One region of the Streptomyces sp. NPDC048461 genome, then DNA from elsewhere that is predicted to be linked to it. Evidence: riboswitches for the same ligand, from Rfam matches in the RefSeq annotation. Region 1 holds a riboswitch; the other holds the start of a gene.

Region 1 (4,202 bases):
TGGAGGACGCGCGCCACTTCTTCCGCACGTACTACGCGCCCAACAACGCTGTGCTCTCGGTCGTCGGCGACATCGACCCCGAGCGCACGCTCGCCTGGGTCGAGAAGTACTTCGGCACCATCCCGAGCCACGACGGCAAGCAGCCGCCGCGCGACGGCACGCTGCCGGACGTCATGGGGCAGGAGCTCCGCGAGGAGATCGTCGAGGAGGTGCCGGCGCGCGCCCTGATGGCCGCCTACCGGCTCCCGCACGACGGCACCCGCGAGTGCGACGCCGCCGACGTGGCGCTGACGGTGCTGGGCGGCGGCGAGTCCTCGCGGCTGCACAACCGCCTGGTACGCCGCGACCAGACGGCCGTCGCGGCCGGCTTCGGCCTGCTGCGCCTGGCCGGCGCCCCCTCGCTGGGCTGGCTGGACGTGAAGACGTCCGGCGGGGTCGAGGTGCCCGCCATCGAGGCGGCCGTGGACGAGGAGCTCGCGCGGTTCGCCGCCGAGGGCCCGACGGCCGAGGAGATGGAGCGCGCCCAGGCCCAGCTGGAGCGCGAATGGCTGGACCGGCTGAGCACGGTGTCCGGCCGCGCCGACGAACTGTGCCGCTTCGCGGTGCTGTTCGGCGACCCGCAGCTGGCGCTGACCGCCGTGGGGCGCGTCCTCGACGTCACCGCCGAGGAGGTCCAGGCCGTGGCCGCGGCCCGGCTGCGCCCGGACAACCGCGCGGTGCTCGTCTACGAGCCGCTGGCGGCCGACGCCGACGGGGCCGACGGGAACGACCAGTCCGACGAGAACGAGGGGGCGGAGCAGTGAGCGACACCGCAGCCGACACCGCGGCCGACGCCGTGGCCGTCACGATGACCTTCCACCCGCGCCCCGAGGCCGGCGAGCCGCAGCCGTGGGCCTTCCCGGCCCCCGAGCGCGGTGAGCTGGCCAACGGGCTGACGCTGCTGCGCTGCCACCGCCCGGGCCAGCAGGTGATCGCGGTCGAGGTCAACCTCGCCGCCCCGCTCGACGCGGAGCCCGAGGGCCTGGACGGCGTGGCGACGATCATGGCGCGGGCGCTGTCCGAAGGCACCGACAAGCACTCCGCCGAGGAGTTCTCGGCCGAGCTGGAGCGCTGCGGGGCCACCCTCGACGCCCACGCGGACCACCCGGGCCTGCGGGTCTCCCTGGAGGTCCCCGCCTCGCGCCTGCACAAGGCGCTCGGCCTGCTCGCCGAGGCGCTGCGCGCGCCCGCGTTCGCCGACGCCGAGGTGGACCGCCTGGTGCGCAACCGGCTCGACGAGATCCCCCACGAGCTGGCCAACCCGCAGCGCCGCGCCGCCAAGCAGCTCTCCAAGGAGCTCTTCCCGGCCTCCCTGCGGATGTCCCGCCCGCGCCAGGGCTCCGAGGAGACGGTGGCCCGGATCGACTCCGCGGCCGTACGCGCCTTCTACGAGGCCCACGTGCGCCCCGCCACGGCCACCGCGGTCGTCGTCGGCGACCTGACCGGGATCGACCTGGACGCCGTCCTGGCCGACACCCTGGGCATCTGGACCGGCAACTCCGCCGCGCCGCGGCCCGTGCCGCCGGTGACCGCCGACGACACCGGCCGCGTCGTCATCGTGGACCGGCCGGGCGCGGTCCAGACGCAGCTGCTGATCGGCCGCATCGGGCCGGACCGGCACGACCGCGTCTGGGCGCCCCAGGTGCTCGGCACGTACTGCCTGGGCGGCACCCTGACCTCCCGCCTGGACAAGGTGCTGCGCGAGGAGAAGGGGTACACCTACGGCGTGCGCGCCTTCGGCCAGGTGCTGCGGTCGACCGCGGACGGCAAGGGCGCCTCGATGCTGGCCATCAGCGGCTCGGTGGACACCCCGAACACCGGCCCGGCGCTGGAGGACCTCTGGAAGGTGCTGCGCACCCTCGCGGAGGGCGGGCTGACCGACGCCGAACGGGACGTCGCGGTGCAGAACTTGGTGGGCGTGGCGCCGCTGAAGTTCGAGACGGCCGCCTCGGTGGCCGGCACCCTCGCGGACCAGGTGGAGCAGGAGCTGCCGGACGACTACCAGGCGCAGTTGTACGCCCGGCTGGCCGAGACCGGCACGGTGGAGGCCACTTCGGCGGTGGTGAACGCCTTCCCGGCGAACCGGCTGGTCACGGTGCTGGTGGGCGACGCGTCGCAGATCGAGGCGCCGGTGCGGGCGCTCGGGATCGGTGACGTCAGCGTCGTCACCAACTGACGTCCGTCACCTCACCAACTGACGTGCGCAACAAGGGGCTCTGGCGACTTGTCGACCAGGGCCCCTTTTGTCCATTTAGTGGTGAGGTTGCTTGTATGCGGTGTGGCGTACGCAACAAAAGGGCTCGTCTGTTTGGCGATCGACTGATGATCCGCCTAGCGTCAGCCGTGCTGTTCGTCAGTTGTGCCCGCCGCACCCGCGGCACCGGACAGCGATCGCCGAGTCCCCGTCAGGCGCGAGCCTGGGGAGCCGGGGACCCACATCAGTCCCTGGGGTGAATCGGGCCGCCTCGCAAGAGGAAGCCCGTAGGAGACCTTCCTGCTCCGAACCCGTCAGCTAACCCGGTAGGCGAGAGGGAAGGAAAGGATCAACCTCTTCATGGCGTTTGGCAGTCGTACCGCCGGCTCCGGCAAGCACCGCGGTTCCAGCCGTCTGAGCCGCAAGACCGCCGGCTACGCCGGTATAGCCGCCCTCGCCACCACGGGCGTCGTCGGTTCCCTCGCCGGCCCGGCCTTCGCCGCGGACGGCAACACCGAGCACTCCGTCCCCGACGCCGGATACGACGCGGTCGTCGTCGGCGGCGAGCTCGCGGGTGACATCCAGGACCAGGCCGAGTCGCAGCAGCGCGCCGCCGAGCACGCGGCCGCCAAGGCCCAGGCCGAGGCCGAGGCCAAGCAGCGCGCCGCCGAGGCCAAGCGCCTCGCCGAGGCCAAGGCGAAGGCCGAGCGGGACGCCGCCGAGCGTGCGGCCCGCGAGGAGGAGCGCAAGCGCCTCAACACCTTCGTCGCGCCCGTCGGCGGCGGCATCAGCACCCACTACCACGCGGGTGGCGGCATGTGGTCCTCCGGCAGCCACACCGGCATCGACTTCCGCGCCTCCTCCGGCACCTCGGTCCACGCCGTGGGCGCGGGCACCGTCGTCGAGGCCGGCTGGGGCGGCGCGTACGGCAACAACGTCGTCATCAAGCACAACGACGGCACGTTCACCCAGTACGGGCACATGTCCTCGCTGAGCGTCTCCGTCGGCCAGCAGGTCACCCCGGGCCAGCAGATCGGCCTGTCGGGCTCCACCGGCAACTCCAGCGGCCCGCACCTGCACTTCGAGGCCCGCACCGGCGCCGACTACGGCTCGGACATCGACCCGGTCTCGTACCTGCGCTCGCACGGCGTCAGCCTCTGACCCGTACGACCCCGCGCACGACCCACGCTTCGCCGAAGACCCCGACTCGCACCGCGAGCCGGGGTCTTTTGCGAATGTTTCGCTTTTCCGGCCGCTCTCGGAAATTATCGTGTGTTGCAATAGAGTCGCAGCACACTCTGGCACGGCAGTCGGAAATAGGCGGAGGTTCGGTCTTGCGTATTCCTGCGCACGCGGTATGCACGGCAATTCGCGACGACATCGTCTCCGGGGTCTTCGAGCCGGGCAGCAGACTCACCGAAGAGGTCCTCGCCCGCCGGTACGGCGTCTCGCGGGTTCCGGTCCGCGAGGCGCTGCGGACCCTGGAGTCCGAAGGGTTCGTGACCACGCGGCGGCACGCCGGCGCCTGGGTGGCCGAGCCGACGGCGCAGGAGGCGGCCGACCTCCTGGAACTGCGGATGCTGCTGGAGCCCCTCGCCGCCGCCCGGGCCGCGCGACGGCGCACCGAAGCCCACCTGAAGGTGCTCCGCGGGCTGGTCAGACTGGGCCAGGAACGGGCCAGGCGGGGCCAGGGAGAGGACCTGCGGTCCCTGGGCGGCTGGTTCCACGAGACGCTGGCCCAGGCGTCGGGCAGCCCGGGCCTGATCGCGCTGCTCACGCAGATGCGGCACAAGGTCGCGTGGATGTACGTGGTCGAGCCCCCGGCCCGGCCCGCGGAGTCCTGGGCGGAGCACGGCGCGATCGTGGACGCGGTGGCCCGGGGGGACGCGGAGCGGGCGCGCGCCCTGACCGCGATGCACGCGGACCGCGCCGCGGCGGCGCACCGGCCGCGGCCGCGGGCCGCCGTGAG
Region 2 (4,202 bases), on a different contig from region 1:
CGAGCGGGACTGGCCCTCGAACTCGTACTTGCCGTCCTTGTAGAACTCGGACGCGGCGACGTCGAGCGCGAGCGCGATGTCCTTGCCCGGGACGTAGCCGGCCTGCTTGATGGCCTCGACGATGAGGTCGAGCGCGGCGCGGTTGGACTCCAGGTTCGGGGCGAAGCCGCCCTCGTCACCGAGGCCGGTGGACAGGCCCTTGGTGTGGAGCACCTTCTTGAGGGTGTGGTAGACCTCGGCGCCCCAGCGCAGCGCCTCGGAGAAGGACTCCGCGCCGATCGGGGCGATCATGAACTCCTGGATGTCCACGTTGGAGTCGGCGTGCGACCCACCGTTGAGGATGTTCATCATCGGGACGGGCAGCAGGTGCGCGTTCGGACCGCCGAGGTAGCGGAAGAGCGGCAGGTCCGAGGCTTCGGACGCGGCGTGCGCGACGGCGAGGGACACGCCGAGGATGGCGTTGGCGCCGAGGGAGCCCTTGTTGTCGGTGGCGTCCAGGTCGAACATGGCCTGGTCGATCAGGCGCTGCTCGGTGGCGTCGTAGCCGACGAGCTCCGGGCCGATCTGCTCGATGACGGCGAGGACGGCCTTCTCGACACCCTTGCCGAAGTAACGGTTGGGGTCACCGTCACGGAGCTCGATGGCCTCGAATGCACCGGTGGAGGCGCCGGACGGGACGGCAGCACGGCCGGTGCTGCCATCGTCGAGGCCCACCTCGACCTCGACCGTGGGGTTGCCTCGGGAGTCCAGGATTTCCCGGGCTACGACGACGTCGATGGACGGCACGAGCATCTCCTTCTGGGATGTGACGCTGGGTGTGCGGTGGCGTGTCAGGCCGTGGGATGGCCTTGCCGCCTAGAGCCTAACCGGCTCCGGGCGCGGGGCCGGACGACCGCCCGGGTCCTGGGACGAAAAAGGGCCCGAATACCCCTCTTCCAGGACATAGGTCTCTTGAATCCGCGCGCCGTGGGCGCACACGCCACCGCCCGGCGCGCGGGGGGAGGCGCGCCGGGCGGTGGGACCCTGCGTGATTCAGCGGGCGGAGCGCGGGGGCTCCGGCGGCGGTTGCCGCGGGGTTCAGCTGAGGTCGAGCTTCTGACCCGGGAAGATCAGGTCGGCGTCCGAGACGATGTCCTTGTTGAGCTCGAAGACCTTCTCCCAGCCGCCCTGGACGTTGTTGGCCTCGGCGATGGTGCCCAGCGTGTCACCGGACTTGACCTCGTACGAGCCGGTGCCGGTCTTCGGGGCCTGGGCCTTCGGCTTGGCGGCCGGGGCCGGGGCCTCGGAGCGCTCGGAGCGCGTCGTCGGGGCCTGGGACCGCTTGGTCTCGACCTTCGGCGCGGTCTTCTTGACCTCGGTCTTCGGCGCGGTCTTCTTGGTCTCGGTCTTCTTGGTCTGCTTCGGGGTCTCCGTCGAGCCGCCACCCGTGTAGGAGGAGTTCGACAGGCCCACGCCGCAGGACGGCCAGGCGCCCTTGCCCTGGCCCTTGAGGACCTTCTCCGCGATGGCTATCTGCTGCGACTTCGTGGCCTGGTTGGCCTGGGCGGCGTACGACTTGCCACCGAACGCGGCCCACGTGGAGGACGAGAACTGCAGTCCGCCGTAGTAGCCGTTGCCCGTGTTGATGGCCCAGTTGCCGCCCGCCTCGCACTGCGCGACCTTGTCCCACTCGGACGCGGTGGCGGCGCTGGCGGAGCCGGCGGCCATCAGGGGGGCGGCCACGGCCACACCGGCGACACCGGCGAGCGTGACGATGCGGACGGCCTTGGAACCGCGGCGGTGCTTGCCCTTGCCGGAAAGCAGCATGGAGTTTCTCCTCACCGACGCCTACGAGGTGAGCTGTCGGGTTCGGGCGAGTGAGTTGCCCGGCCGTGCGACCTTGCGCACGTCTTAACCCCTAGCCGGTGGCGTGACCGTCTCTCAACGGCCGCTCCCGGCGCCTACCTTGGTTCCCCCGCTCCTGCCTTCGGCGCTTGCGCGACGACTGTTCCCCCCGTCCGCCGGCAGGATTCGGCGATGCGGTCGAAGGAGCCCGCGGTGGCGAGCGATTCAGAAGGTAGACGGCTCCCTCCCCGATGTTCAACGCGCCACATCGGGGAGAAACGCCCCTACTTGCGCCCTTCCCGGGAGCGTTTGCGCAGGTGAGGACGGGGTTTGCGCGAGCTCCGGGGCGGGACACGCCAGTTGACCCGAAGAGACACATGTCTCACTTACAGAAAACGGACAATCAACCCTTTAAAGGGTGCCCGAAGTGCCCCTATTTCGCGGTTAGATCCAGGTTCTGGCCGGGCTTGATCAGGTTGGCGTCTTCGCCGATGACCTGCTCGTTGGCGGCGTAGAGCGCGTTCCAGCCGCCCTTGAGTCCGTTGGCGTCCGCGATGGCGGTCAGGCTGTCGCCCGACTTCACGGTGTACGAGGGCTCCGACGCGGCGTCAGACGCGCCGGGCGCCTCGACGGCGGGCGTTCCGCGGTGCTTGCCGCTGCCCTCCACCGGCAGGGCGGGCGGGACCGACGGGTCGGTGGAGGCGCCCGGAGTCGTCTGGGGCGTCGGGCCCGTGGACGGGCCGGGAGCGGAGCCCGTGGGCACACCCGGGCCCGCCGGCGCCGTCGGGTCGGCCGGGGTGGTCGGCGCGGTGGGGTCGGCGGGGGCCGTGGGGTCCACAGGGGCCGTCGGGTCGGCGGGGGCCGTTCCCGGGCCGCCGGGCGTCACGGGGGCCGTCGGGTCGGCCGGGGCCGTCGACGGGTCGTCCGGCGCCGGCATGACGGGAAGTCCGCCGGGCGGCGCGAGCGGGCCGTCGGGGATGGCGAACGCCGGGGTGTCGGAGGGGGTCGGGGTCGGCGCCCCGAAGTCCCTGGCGGGGTCGGACCCGTGGACGGGCACCTCGGCGTCGGGCCGGTTCGGCGTCGGCGACGCGCTCCCGGCGGGGCCGGGCAGGCCCGGGTCCACCTCCGCGGCGGGGCTCTGCTGGGCCAGCCCGGCGGACGCCGCGCACAGCGGCCACGCCTGGGGGCCCTGGGAGGCCAGCACCCGTTCGGCGACGGCGATCTGCTGCGAGCGGCTGGCGAGGTCGGGCCGCTCGGCGAAGTCGAGCCCGCCGGCGCCGCGCCACTGGTCCTGGGTGAACTGCAGCCCGCCGTACGCGCCGCTGCCGAAGTTGGCGCTCCAGCTCCCGCCGCTCTCGCACTCGGCGACCCTGTCCCACGTGGAGGTGTCGGCGGCCGTGGCGTTGGTGGCTGCAAGCAGCGGCAGGGCCAGCGCTGAGCCAGTGACTCCGGCTGTGACTACCAGCGCGGGGACCTGGCGGGGGCGTCTGTGGCGGCCGTTCCCGGAACGCATGTAGGTGCACCTTTCGCATAACGGCGGGGTAACGGCAGAACTTAGCGGCCTTTGAGCGATTGTCACAAGTTCCGACCGCAGTCGACTAAGCGTCAGGTGTTCCTCCGATGTTTGGGGCTGCGAAGCGGACGGGAAGCGTGCGCAGGCCACGCATGATCAGTCCGCCGCGCCAGCGCAGCTCCTCGGGCGGAACGGCGAGTTCCAGGTCCGGCAGACGCGTCAGCAAAGTCGCAAGCGCGGTCTGACCCTCCAGCCGGGCGAGCGGAGCACCCAGGCAGTAGTGGATGCCGTGGCCGTATCCGAGGTGCTGGTTGTCGGTGCGCGAGAGGTCGAGCGCGTCCGGGTCGGCGAAGCGGTCGGGGTCCCGGTCGGCGGCCGCCAGGACGACGAGCACCGGGTCCCCCGCCTCCACCGACCGGCCGCCGAGGGTCAGCGCCTCGGTGGCGAACCGCCAGGTGGCCAGCTCCACGGGCCCGTCGTAGCGCAGCAGCTCCTCGACGCCGGTCTCCAGCAGACCGCGCTCCCCGGCGGCGAGGGAGCGCTGGAGGCGCTCGCGCTGGTCCGGGTTCGCGAAGAGGGAGTGGACGCCGTTGCCGATCAGGTTCACGGTCGTCTCGAACCCGGCGAACAGCAGGATGAACGCCATCGCGGTGGCCTCACCCTCCGTCAGGTGGTCCCCGTGGTCGCTCGCCCGGATCAGGTCGGAGATCAGGTCGTCGCCCAGATCGTCCCTTTTTCGATGGATGAGCTCGCCGAGGTACGTGCGCATCTGCTTGACCGCGCGCCCCACGCCGCCGCGCGGACCCCCGCCGTGCCGGATCATCATCCCGGCCCAGTCGCGGAAGTCGTCCTGGTCCTCGCGCGG

Evidence for each region. Region 1 has a riboswitch for cyclic di-AMP ahead of ACZ6S8_RS27265 (M23 family metallopeptidase). Riboswitches for the same ligand answer to the same signal wherever they lie in the genome.
Region 2: it holds a riboswitch for cyclic di-AMP, as region 1 does, so the genes downstream of both, ACZ6S8_RS20810 (transglycosylase family protein) here and ACZ6S8_RS27265 (M23 family metallopeptidase) in region 1, are expected to answer to the same signal.

What each region holds. Positions count from the first base shown of each region.
Region 1 covers NZ_JBVJGW010000018.1:41,006-45,207, reverse strand. Annotated here, with positions in the region: gene ACZ6S8_RS27275 (M16 family metallopeptidase) at 1-803, shown strand, start outside; gene ACZ6S8_RS27270 (M16 family metallopeptidase) at 848-2,215, shown strand; cyclic di-AMP (ydaO/yuaA leader) riboswitch at 2,422-2,581, shown strand; gene ACZ6S8_RS27265 (M23 family metallopeptidase) at 2,594-3,394, shown strand; gene ACZ6S8_RS27260 (GntR family transcriptional regulator) at 3,568-4,202, shown strand, end outside.
Region 2 covers NZ_JBVJGW010000011.1:191,467-195,668, reverse strand. Annotated here, with positions in the region: gene eno (phosphopyruvate hydratase) at 1-792, opposite strand, end outside; gene ACZ6S8_RS20810 (transglycosylase family protein) at 1,078-1,806, opposite strand; cyclic di-AMP (ydaO/yuaA leader) riboswitch at 1,810-1,982, opposite strand; gene ACZ6S8_RS20805 (LysM peptidoglycan-binding domain-containing protein) at 2,258-3,337, opposite strand; gene ACZ6S8_RS20800 (cytochrome P450 family protein) at 3,423-4,202, opposite strand, start outside.